4 regions of the Blautia liquoris genome follow, and region 4 is predicted to be linked to each of the others. Evidence: predicted binding sites of a transcription regulator. Region 4 holds the regulator's gene; each other region holds the start of a gene.
What was found. The regulator Rex, encoded in region 4, represses fermentation and respiration genes when NADH is low (regulators of the CRP and FNR family bind a similar motif). The targets are predictions, from matches to a motif close to ATTGTTAANTANTTAACAAT.

Region 1: a site for Rex is predicted at 1,878-1,897, ahead of nox (H2O-forming NADH oxidase). Genes of this name have one in related genera too.
Region 2: a site for Rex is predicted at 1,628-1,647, ahead of allE ((S)-ureidoglycine aminohydrolase). Genes of this name have one in related genera too.
Region 3: a site for Rex is predicted at 1,800-1,819, ahead of INP51_RS05930 (cobalt transporter). Genes of this name have one in related genera too.

The regions. Positions count from the first base shown of each region.
Region 1 is NZ_CP063304.1:2,479,305-2,482,502, reverse strand. Features, by position in the region: gene INP51_RS11280 (extracellular solute-binding protein) at 1-405, shown strand, start outside; gene nox (H2O-forming NADH oxidase) at 504-1,838, opposite strand; gene INP51_RS11270 (InlB B-repeat-containing protein) at 1,975-2,580, shown strand; gene tnpA (IS200/IS605 family transposase) at 2,782-3,195, shown strand; gene INP51_RS11260 (RNA-guided endonuclease TnpB family protein) at 3,192-3,198, shown strand, end outside.
Region 2 is NZ_CP063304.1:362,672-365,869, reverse strand. Features, by position in the region: gene allD (ureidoglycolate dehydrogenase) at 1-677, opposite strand, end outside; gene allE ((S)-ureidoglycine aminohydrolase) at 703-1,491, opposite strand; gene INP51_RS01725 (alpha/beta hydrolase) at 1,693-2,541, shown strand; gene allB (allantoinase AllB) at 2,665-3,198, opposite strand, start outside.
Region 3 is NZ_CP063304.1:1,310,039-1,313,236, reverse strand. Features, by position in the region: gene cooS (anaerobic carbon-monoxide dehydrogenase catalytic subunit) at 1-56, opposite strand, end outside; gene INP51_RS05940 (methylenetetrahydrofolate reductase) at 165-1,076, opposite strand; gene INP51_RS05935 (CooT family nickel-binding protein) at 1,149-1,334, opposite strand; gene INP51_RS05930 (cobalt transporter) at 1,351-1,623, opposite strand; gene INP51_RS05925 (aldo/keto reductase) at 2,182-3,021, shown strand; gene INP51_RS05920 (NAD(P)H-dependent glycerol-3-phosphate dehydrogenase) at 3,097-3,198, opposite strand, start outside.
Region 4 is NZ_CP063304.1:1,498,085-1,501,282, forward strand. Features, by position in the region: gene abc-f (ribosomal protection-like ABC-F family protein) at 1-824, opposite strand, end outside; gene INP51_RS06830 (redox-sensing transcriptional repressor Rex) at 1,067-1,723, shown strand; gene INP51_RS06835 (NAD(P)H-hydrate dehydratase) at 1,770-3,198, shown strand, end outside.

The sequences.
Region 1 (3,198 bases), 980 kb from region 4:
GAAATCACAGAGGATGATGTGGATTTTTCGACACATAAATTATTGAAAAATGATATGGAAGCAATTAAAATATTGAAAAAAGAGCCTTTTGATGATTACAGCCAAAAATATTGGGATGTAGATAATGAAATTGCACCGACCAATCTTTCAAGGTTAATTTCCATCATGATTGGTGTACGCCCCTCCGTAGAAGAAGGGTATGAGGAAGTTTACAGCGAATATTACGCGCAAACGGAATCTATGGAATCCTATTGGGCAAACTTAAAGAAGATGGAAGATGAAACATTTGCAAAGATTATTATGGGTCAGGCTTCTCTTGACAGTTTCGACGAATTTGTATCCAATTGGAAGAGTCAGGGAGGAGACAAGATTTTGGATGAAATCAAAGCAGAAGCCAGCAAATAAGAAGATTATCTGGTGACAGAACAGGCAGCCAGAACAGGTTAGTAATTAATGAACCTGTTCTGGCTGTCTCTCTTTTTAATGAAAGCAACCCGATTAATTTAATCTGCTGATAATGCTGCCATGGTAATATAGTTATACGGCTGATTAAAATGCGGAAGGAAGAAAATATCCAGCAATTTTAATTTATCAATGGTAACCTGTTCCTGGATCGCAAGTGAGAACATATGAATTGCCATTGAAACATCATACTCAGAACATAACTGTGCACCAAGGACGATTCTCGTCTTCTTGTCGTACACAATCCGAATCTTTACTTTATAATTACCGTTCTCAATAAAGAGAGCTTTCTGATAATCTTCAAAGTCAGTTGCCGCTGCATCATATCCATTCTTGCAGGCTTTCGTAAGGGTCATACCCGTTGAAATCATATGCAGTCCCCAGATACTGATCGCGTTTGAACCCTGCACACCTACAGTCTCAAGTTTTGTCCCGCATGCGTTATGAGCAGCTATGATACCCGAACGCACCGCATTGGTGGCCAATGCAATATAATTCGTATCCTGAATAGCATTATCGTATACCGTTGCACAATCGCCAACTGCATATACATCTTTCACACTGGTTTCCTGAGAACGATTCACCAGATATGCACCGTTGCGGAACAACTCCAGGCGTTCTTTTCCAATTTCGTTATTAGGGCAGAACCCAATTGCAAGAACTACCATATCTGTATCATATTCACATTTGTCAGTGATAACTTTTCTTACCTTCTTATCACCTGTTAGTTTTTTTACTGTTTCACCGAAGGCAAGATGCACGCCGTTGTCTTTTAATCTGGCTGCCATTCTGTCTGTGAATTCCGGATCAAAATAACCACCCAGGCAGGTATCTGCACAATCAATTAAGGTTACCTCACGTCCGTTTCGCTTAAATGCCTCGGCAAGTTCTACACCAATATATCCCGCACCAATTACAGTTACATGTCTGATGGAATCATCCTTCAACTTGTCAATTACTTCCTGGGCATGCTGAAATAATTTTACTAACTGTACATTCTCAAGATGAATTCCCTCAATTTGCGGAACAACAGGAAGAGAGCCGGTTGCCAGAATCAGTTTGTCATAAGGCTGTTCATATTTTTCACCGCTTTTATCTGTGGCATATATAATCTTTTGATCAAAATCTACATGGTCTACTTCTGTTTCCATATAGACCTTTGCACCCTTTTCTTCCAAAGTTTTTTTGTCCGAGTAGAAAAGCCCATCTGAAGATGAAATTTGTTTGCCGATCCAAAGTGCCATACCACAACCAAGGAAACTAATATTTGAATTCTGGTCAAATGCAATTACTTCTTTGTCGGGATACTGGTCCAAAATCGTATTCAGCGCTGCTGTTCCGGCATGATTAGCCCCAATAACTACAACCTTTTCCATTTAGATACCTCCTGAGATTCTATACTATTTTAGTAGTGATTTGTGAATATTATAACATACTTTTTTCTAATTTTCAATAGTTTTTTATATTTTAATTGACATTATATGACCATTTTTCCAAGAAAACGTCAAGAAAATCAATTATACTATCTTTAAACTGGATGCAGATGGAAATGATACCATTCAAGTAAATATCGGGGATACCATTACGGTTGTATTCACATTGGAACAGACCGAAGGTGACGATACCACGATGTATGCTATGCAAAATGAGATTCAGTATGATACAGAATTCTTTGAACTAGTGCCGGATAGCCTTAATCTGGAAGACGGAATAAGGAGTAGTGAAGTTGGGATGCGTGACAATAAACAGCGGATTTATATGAACTATCTGTCCTCATCCGGCGGGAAAGAGTGGGAGAAGAAGGTAAAAGTAGGAAGTTTTCAGTTAAAAGTGATTGGAGAAGAAGGAACCTCGACGATTACGAATGAAGATTATCTCGTCTCCACAGCGGATGGAAAAGATCACTTTCAGTCTAATACAGAGGAGCTGCGCGTTGTCATCTCTACGGAATGCAGGGTGCAATTTATGTCAAATGGTGGCACTGAAGTTCCGGAGCAGACCGTTGTGTACGGTGAAATGATACAGGAACCTGAGCAGCCAACACGCGAAGGATATGAATTCAAGGGTTGGTATCATGACATAGATACCACCAGAAAATGGAATTTTAACATAAATTAGCAAGAATTCCCCTTCCTCTTCAGGGGGCGGGATGAATTGCCATAATGTCCAAATCTTTGGAAAAGATTATATACAGCGACCAGTATAGGGATCGTTGCTTTTTGCACTGTATCCTCCAAAACTTTTTCTAAAACATGGAGAGAACACTTGTTCTTATGACAAAAATGTGTTATGCTATCATCAGTCGATAAGAGAAAAGAGATGATCAATGTGAATAAATTGGACAATAATGCACATTCAGTATTCCTCCTGTATTACCATCTGATTATGGTCGTAAAATACAGGAGAAAAGTGATTGATGATGATAGTTCTAAAAGGGCGGAGGAGATTTTTTCTTATATTGCACCCAAGTATGGAATTACCTTGGAAGAATGGAATCATGACAGAGATCATGTTCATGTGATGTTCCGGGCTCAGCCGAAAAGCGAACTCAGCAAATTTATCAATGCCTATAAGAGTGCAAGCAGTCGGTTAATTAAGAAAGAATATCCACAGATTCGAGAGAAACTTTGGAAAGAAGCATTCTGGAGCCAGAGTTTTTGTCTGCTCAGTGCAGGAGGAGCACCAATCGAAACCATACGGGCTTATATTGAAAGTCAGGGTGAAAAAGCATGAACA
Region 2 (3,198 bases), 1.1 Mb from region 4:
TAGCCTTTGGCTCCGGCCATAGGAAGCAGTGCATTCACAAGGTTCGGATCTGTTACCGGATTCCCTTTAGCATCTACTGCCCACGTATTCGGGATAGACTCACCCCGGGAGCGCTTATCCAGAATCTTGCCCCACGCCTGAACGGTTGTGGCCATATCAAAGACAACGGTCCTGCCATCTGCAGTAGGGGCTGCAAAAGAAATCGGGTTGGTACCGTAATAGGGCTCTGATCCGCCTACAGGTACAGCCATCGGGTCTGACTGACAAAAAGAAATTGCAGCAAGATTCTTTTTCGCCGCCATTTCGGTATAATAACCAATCGACCCACTGTGGGAGATATTGCGTATTCCTACAACTGCAATTCCGTTCTTCTTAGCCATTTCGATTGCTTTATCCATAGCTAACTTGGCAGCAACATACCCACTGCCATTGTCTCCTTCAAAGATTGCTGAACAGGGACCTGTTTCTTTGAATTGGAAATTTGGCTCTATCGTAATACCTCCTTTTGAGATTCTTTCACTGTAGTACTCCACCCGAACAGCTCCGTGGGAATGGTATCCCCGTTCATCTGACCATGTCAGAATTTCGGCTGTAATTTCTGCATGTTCCTCTTTAAGGCCGGCTCTCATCAGTTTGTTTTTCATCAGACTTTTCAGCTCTGCTCTTGAAAGTTTCATTTATTAATTCTCCTCCAATATAGTTTTATAATTTAACATCTCTGTTACAATCTTTGGAATAGAGATAGGTCAGATCCTCATCTTTACCCACACCGTAACAAGCCTGAGGACAATACGCATCCATAAAGATGTAATCTCCTTTCTTTACCGGAACCCAGTCCTGATCTAATCTGTACATAGCTTTGCCAGTCAGAATCAGGGCTCCATGCTCCTGTACGTGGGTCTCAATATATCCGTGCGATGCACCCGGATGGAATTTTAGAATATGGAAATTCATATCGAATCCAAAATCTCCGGCTGCCGGAAGAAAATCTTTCACATAACAATTTTCCATTCCTTCGTATGGAACCCATGGAAGGTCTTTGGCATTTCCAACAACCGTATGAGCGCAGAACCCTTCTATCTCCTCATACCTGCGCTTATATCCGAAAATCTTAGCAGGTTCATTACCAGTGTTCACAAAAGATACCAGATTGCCCGCAGAAGAATAAATATATCCTCCACCTGTCAGTACTGCCTCCTTATCCGCATTTTTGACAGTAACTTCTCCTTCCAAAACATAGAGAAAAGATTCCAGACCCGCTCCGCCAAAACCAGAATTCATACCGCCTTTATTTACGGTAATCAAATAATCTGCAAAAGAAGCACCCAGTTCCGGTGAACCGAGAATTGTTACATCACAATTCTCGTATCCGGGAATAGCATTTTTGACAATTCCATCAGGCTCAATCAAAACATAATTTTCCTTTTTTACGATAGAACGTGTATCCAGTAAATCTTCTCTGTAACCTGTTTGTCCATTTAAATAACTCATAACTTATCCTTTCTTTTTTTACCATATTGTGCAGTGTTAACAAGTTTATATACCCTGATTATCCCCCTTTTTCAAGTGCTTTTTCAACTAACAGAAGAGATAAAAGAATAGATATTTTTTATCTCTTTTATTCACCTTTGTTTAATATTTAACACTATTATTTGTGTTATAATAAGTTTATAATTTTAAAGGAGAGCCATTATGCTGGAACAATATAAGCTTTTGTTAAGTGAAACCCCTTATTTAAAACATGCCACCATCTACTGTGATCCAAAAATAAGACAAACTGCCTGTATTCTATATTTTCATGGTGGTGGTCTGTTATATGGCAGCAGAGATGACTTGCCACAGCCTCATCTGCAGATCCTTACAAAAGCTGGATATACCATTATCGCCTTTGATTATCCTCTTGCTCCTGCCGCCAGGATTTCCATGATTCTTGAGGATGTTATCGACTCCGTAAACGATTACATAAAGAGGCCACAGGCATATACGAAAGAAAGGCTCCCCTATTTTCTATGGGGGCGTTCTGCCGGAGCTTATCTGTGCCTCATAGCTGCATCTGGAAACAGACTACTGAACCCGCCAAATGGGATTATCTCCTATTATGGGTATGGTTTTGTAAGTGACGGCTGGTTTGACAGTCCCACATCATATTACTGCTCATTCCCGCCTGTCGATAAATCCTGTCTCAAATCCCTGCCATCCGAAATACATGGATCAGGCAGTCTGGATACTCATTACAGTGCTTATGTATATGCTCGGCAAACGGGACTATGGCGATCCCTTTTTTATCAAGGCAGAGAAAAAGATTTCTTTCTGCAGTATTCTTTAAGAGCATATCAGCAGCTGCCTTGCCCGTTATTTTGTGCTCATAGTACCAGTGATCCAGATGTGCCTTATGCAGAATTCCTTGAGCTGTGTAAAAAGTATCAGCCGAAACGTTTTGTAGTATCAGGAATAATCCATGATTTTGACCGTCAACCAGATCATCCTGATACCGTGCGGCTTTTGGAATCAACCCTTTGTTTCATCAAAAAAAGGCTTTAAAATAATAGAATATTTACTTTTATCTTTCTCATCGAATGAAGGAACGGAGTGCCCAAAAACAATCCGTCCCTTCATTCACACTATATTCATCCGCTGCCAGCCATTTCAGACTTATCGTCTATGTTATTTTACTTTTATGTAGTTACCGGAGAATTCTTTCGTTACGCCGCTGTCCTTATTATAAATAACCTTACCCCTCAAAATCGTTTGAACCACCTGAGCACCGATCTTGCGTCCTACATAGGCACTGATCTTATTACGATATTCCAGATCCTCTGCCTTCAGAGTATACGGAGCATCCGGTTTAATTAACACGAAATCTCCGTCCTTACCAATACTAATTCTTCCTTTTTGATTGAGCTTATATAAGTCAGCCGGATTTGCTGCAATAAGATCCGCAAATTGCGTTAGCGGCATCCCTCTTTTTTGAACTGCTTCATCATAGAAAACATCCACACTATTTTGAACCGCTGAAATTCCACCCCAAGCCTCAAAAGCATTTTCACTTTCTTTTAAATCTGGCGTACAAGGAGAATGATCGGAAACAACAAAATCCACTTCTCCGTGCAGCACCTTTTTCCACAGTTCCTTCTGATTCTCTTTATCGCGGATTGGTGGTGAACATTTTGTTACCTGCCCGATAGCATCCAACTCATC
Region 3 (3,198 bases), 190 kb from region 4:
AGGCGATCGGTTGCAGCCTCAAGTTCTTCAACTGTCGTCATTTTGAATTCACTCATATGATACTCCTTAATTTCCGCCATTATTAAGAAAGCTTAGTATGTTTTTCTCAGCCTTCACATCCATTTATTGTCAAATCTTTACCAGAATAAACATAATCTGTTACTTTAATTTACCAATGTGCGAATCCCCGCACGGTTCAAAATTTCAGTACTGTTCTTCCATGTGTTCATTGCATACAGATGGATTCCATCGACACCGATCGCCATATATTCATGAAGCTGGTTTACAGTGTAATTAATTCCTTCTTCCCGAAAGGCCTCTTTTACTTCCGGAAGTGGATTTCCATCTGGATCTTTATCAAACCAGTGATGTGAGATGATCTCCGCAAGTTTTCTCGGTATTGCTGATCCGTTGCGGGATAGACACATATTGATAACAGAATCTTTATTCACTACAGGCATCACACCTACATCGACCGGAAGTGTAATTCCCGCCTTTCGAATCGTATCAAACCAGTACTTAAATTGTTCCATATCATAAGTGAGCTGTGTCATGATATAGTCAGCTCCTTCATCTTGTTTCTGTTTTAAATGTGCAATATCGGCCTCAAGTGTTCCGCATGTGATATGTCCTTCCGGAGATCCCGATACCGCAATCTCGAATTGATCGCCAAATTCTTTTCTCACATATGCGAGTAAATCTGTCGCATATGCAAAATCTCCATTCGTTCCCGTCCATCCATAAGGGAGATCCCCTCGAAGAGCCAGCATATGATTAATACCATTGTCCAGATAATTCTGGAGCTGCTCTTTCACACCTTCTTTTGTGTTTCCCACACATGTAAAGTGAGTGACAGGAATTGTATCATTATCAGCCTCTTTAATTTTCTTACAGACTTCCAGGTTTCTTCCCACATTGCTTCCACCTGCCCCATAGGTACACGAAATATAGTCAGGTTTGAATTCATAGAGGTGTTCCAGGGTCTTGCCAAGCTTAACCATGGCCTCATCTGTCTTCGGCGGAAATACTTCAAAAGAGAACATCGTCCTCTTCTTCATAATATCCGTAAGCTTCATAGTTACTTTACCTCCGCTTCCATTTATTGATAGTTACTATGTAAAACTTATTATCATAAGTATTTACCTGTTTTAATCGCATTGCAGTTTTACAATACTGTTTGCCAAGTCGACCATGAGAATCTTTCCCTGAAGTCTCATCTCGTCACCCAGAATATCCCTAATTCGCACAAAATCTCCATCGACATCGATTCTGGACACGTTTTTACAGATTGCTGTTGTATCATCATTATCCTTATATACTGTAGCAAGGCACATACTATACAGACCTCCTTTATCTTTTCACCAGTGTCAGTGCAAGGCTCAGTCGTTTATTTCCTTCATTGAAATTCTCTACCGCCTCTGAAATCTTCTTAGCAGCATCACCCATTCCCTGCTCTTTCAGCTGATGAGCCATCTCTTCAAGTTCCTCGGCATGATGCTCATTATGTGAAAGCATAAACTGAAGCAAAGCAATGTTCTCCTCTTTTTTTGTACGAGATGGGTGTTCCTTGTCTTGTCCTCCGTGAGCAATCGGATTCCCATTCTCATCATTTAATATATGCATAAAAGGCTCCCTTTCTATCTCCAGGCTGCCGCCCGGCAGAATTTTTCAAGTTATATTGTTAATATTATAACCCTTCCATTGCGTGAAATCAATAGGGGATCGAAAAGTATCCGTGACTTTTCATGTTCTTTTCAGGGTACAATGTTAAATTTTATACAATGTATCCAATATAATTATTTGTCTATTTTTTAACATGTACTATTTTTGTACACTATTCATATGTTCGTTTAGCACCGACCGGAGCGGAGCGAAGATACGTGAGCACAAAGTGCGAAGTAATCCGTGTATCATAGGGGGTCAAATTACTTTTGACTCCAACATCATGTTATTGCCAGAGACAAAGGATTATGTGTTTCATGTTTGCATGTAAAAGCATACCTTTAAGATCTCCAAACAGGATATCTTCATATACTACAAGCTCTTAACAATTATGTATTACTTTTTTAACAAATTATTTCATTGTTTGTTTACATTTCTGTGTTAGGATATAAAAATATGGAGTAATCTGCATGTATTATACCATATTAAAAAGCAGAAAACATTCAGGAGGTGTATACGATGTCATCGGAAGCATCAGACTTTATATTAAATGATAATCATACCATGCCGAAAACTGGTCTTGGGGTCTACAAAATTCAAAAGGATGACGATGCGATGCGGGCGGTTACTGCTGCTGTAGAGGCAGGTTACCGTTTAATTGACACGGCCTCAGTATATAAGAATGAAGAAATCATAGGCAGGGCAATTAATAACTGCGGTCTGCCCAGGCAAGATTTATTTATAACATCAAAGGTTTGGAATACGGCCCAGAGGATGGGCGATATAGAAGGTGCTTTTCGTCGCTCACTTGACAGGATGAAAATCAACTATTTCGATCTCTATATGATTCACTGGCCGGTTCCCGGCTGTTATACTGAAACCTGGAAAGCACTTGAGAAACTTCGGCAGTCCGGTGACATAAAATCCATCGGTGTCAGTAACTTTGGAATCCATCATCTCGAACATCTGTTCGAAAGCACAGGGGTTATACCCGCTGTCAATCAGATTGAATATCATCCTCTCTGGAGCAGAAAAGAATTAGTAAAATACTGTCAAAGCAGGGGAATTGTGGTCCAGGCATACGCCCCACTGGCAAGAGGTGCCTATTCAGACAACAAGCTTCTAAAACAGATTGGTGCTAAATACAACAAAAGCGCTGTTCAGGTAGGCTTGCATTGGCTGATTCAACAAGACATTGGCATTTTGCCAAAATCAGTTCACGAAGATCGTATCCGAGATAATATTGATATTTATGATTTTGAACTGACAGAAAGTGAGATGACAGCCATAGATGCACTGGATGAACATCTGAGAACCGCCAGCATTCCAAGTGATATGATCGGAACGGATGTAGAATAAAAGACTCCCCCATAAGCAGCATCTACCTCACTGCCAGTGGGGGAATTTTATCATTCATAGGATCTAAGGAAATGATTATTTCTCCCAGAGATCGGCTTCAATTTCCATTTTTTTATCCCGCAGCATCAGATCATTCACTGCCTCTGCTGCAGGTTTATTGTTGAAGAGTACTTCATT
Region 4 (3,198 bases):
ATTACCTCCTCCTGGTGTTTTATTTCCTGCTGCTGGTTCAGATAGGCATTCATAGCAGCATGCCGGATGAGGGCCTTTTTTTCACTGTATGAATGATAATTTCCTTCAAAGCTTAACACTTTTCCACCGTCAATTTCTATTACCTTTGTCACAACACGATCGAGAAAATAGCGGTCATGTGAGACAATCAGCACTGCTCCTGGATAATTGATCAGATAAGTTTCAAGCCAGTTGATCGAGGCCATGTCAAGATGATTCGTTGGCTCATCCAGTAGAATGATATCCGGTTTTGTGATCAATAGTTTTCCAAGAGCAACCCTGGTTTTCTGACCGCCGGAAAGTGTGGATACCAGCTTTGTAAATTCCGATTCTTCGAATCCCAGACCTTTTAAAACACCGGTTACTTCACTTCGATAGGCGTAACCATTGTGCATTTCAAAAGACTGATTTAGACGGGTATAATCTGCCATCAGTTTCTCCAGCTTCCTTTGTGAAGCATTCTTCATCTGCGTCTCAAGAGAGCGGATCTTAGCTTCCATCTCGATGAGGTTTTGCCTGGCACTCAATACCTCTTCGTAGATGGAGCGGGCACCCTTGATATCCTGATGCTGAGAAAGGTATCCGATTGATGTGTCTTTTGCCAGTACGACCTCACCTTCATCGGCTGACATATCGCGCATGATAATCTTTAACATGGTTGACTTGCCGGCTCCATTAATTCCAATCAATGCAGCCTTCTCATGGGCCTCTATATGAAAAGAGGCATTCTTTAATACCTCAGTAGTTCCAAAACTTTTGCTTATATTTTGACATGATAAAATCATTTGAAAATCTCCTTAGTATCCTTTGTACCTGCATATAGTTCTCTGCCAAGAGTCATCAGACTGCTTATAAGTATAACTCATAACTGAGCACTTAGGCAAGGATATTGCCATTTTCCTTTGACAAAGTTATACCATACCACTATAATTAATAATAGCAATTTATGGATGAACTCGGCTATGACAGGCTGATTATAGAAGTTTTATGGAGTTTTTGAGAATATATCCATTTGGAGGGAAAATAGTTGGATGAGAAATTGATTTCAAAAGCTGTGATTCGAAGGCTTCCGCGATATTACCGTTATCTGGGGGACTTACTGGATGATGGGGTAGAACGGATATCTTCGGGTGAACTCAGCAATCGGATGAAGGTAACTGCTTCACAGATCAGACAGGATCTGAATAATTTTGGCGGTTTTGGCCAGCAGGGGTACGGATACAATGTAAGATATTTATATGCTGAAATTGGTAAGATTCTCGGTTTAAATCATACACATAATATGATTATTGTGGGAGCAGGTAATCTGGGACAGGCACTTGCTAATTATAAGTCTTTTGAGAACAGTGGATTTAAAACAGTGGCGTTGTTTGATGTGAATCCGGCCGTCAAAGGCAAAAAGGTTCGAGATATTGAGATTCATATGATGAATGAACTTTCAGAATTTATTCCGGATCATCATGTTGAAATAGCTGCACTGACGCTGCCGAAATCAGAGGCAGTTTCGGTTGCTGAGAAACTGGTTGACTATGGTGTGAAGGCGATTTGGAATTTTGCCCATACAGATCTCAATCTGCTTTTGCCGGAGGATGTTGTAGTTGAAAATGTTCATCTTGCCGAAAGCTTAATGAGATTGTCATATAATCTCACGACCAAAAAGGATTCTAAGGTAGAAGAGAAGTAGGACAAACCTGCATTCGGTACCATACGGACGGTAAAAGGAGAGAGGTATGAAGAAGATAGTAACTGGAGAACAGATGAAAAAGTTGGATCAGTATACGATAAATTCCATGAAGGTACCTTCTTCTGTCCTTATGGAACGAGCGGGCCTTGCGGTTTCTGAGGCGGTTACGTGCAAAAGGTTTTCTGCTGATCGTATTCTGGTTGTCTGTGGGTGCGGAAATAATGGCGGTGATGGCGTTTGTGCTGCCCGGATTCTTCATCTGAAAGGATACAAGGTATCAGTCTTTGTAGCCGGGGATCCCAAAAAATTTAGCGAGGGGATGAGGGAACAGGTAGAAATTGCCAGAAATTATCGGATTAATTTTGTCAAAAATCCTGACTACGCGGAATATACTGTTATCGTGGATGCTGTGTTCGGTGTAGGTCTTTCACGTCCGGTCACAGGGCGGATGAGAGTGATCCTGGGTCAGATCAATGAAAGCCATGTGCCGGTCGTGGCTGTTGATATTCCCTCCGGCCTGAACAGCGATACCGGCACAGTTATGGGTATCGCTGTTCAGGCAGATGTAACAGTGACGATGGCTTATGCAAAGCCGGGGTTATTTCTTCGAGATGGACAAACCCATAGTGGCCATGTGATGGTTGCTGATATCGGTATCTATGATACAAGGCTAAAAAATCAGGATGAAGATAATTTCTGCTTTTTTCGAACAGATAAAGAGGATCTTGGCAGTCTTTTTATAAGACAGGAAAATGGTAATAAGGGAACTTTTGGCAAAGTATTATTAATTGCAGGATCAAAAAATATGGCGGGAGCAGCGCTTCTTTCAGGTGAAGCCTGCATGAGGGCCGGAGCCGGGATGCTTAAATTTTATACGACAAATGAGATCAGGGAGAGTATCTTGTCTAATCTTCCGGAAGCAATGCTGTCTGTTTTTGACACAAAAGAGCCGCTGAGTGAACAGCTGGAAAAGGATATGGAGTGGGCGGACGTAATTGGGATTGGTCCGGGGATATCTACAGAACCATATGCCGGACAGATTCTGGAATATGTATTGAAAAATAAGGGAAATAAACCATGTGTGATAGATGCTGATGCTTTAAATCTGCTCAGCCTACATATGAGCCTGCTTAAATCTGCGGCTCCCCCGTGTATTGTTACCCCTCACATAGGAGAATTTTCCAGACTTACGGGGATGTCTGTATCAGAGCTGTGCTCGGATATTCCAAAAGCAGTTCGGGAATTTGTTCAGGAGTATGGTGTCGTCTGCGTTTGTAAGGATGCAAGGACACTTACTATACTTCCGAATGGATGTGCTTATATTAATACTTCCGGGAATTCAGCACTGGCAACAGCAGGAAGCGGAGATGTACTGACAGGAATAATATTGGGCATTCTCGCGGGCAGTGACAATCATGCAGATATTCGTGTTATTCCACTGGCGGTTTATCTCCATGGAATATTGGGAGAAGCAG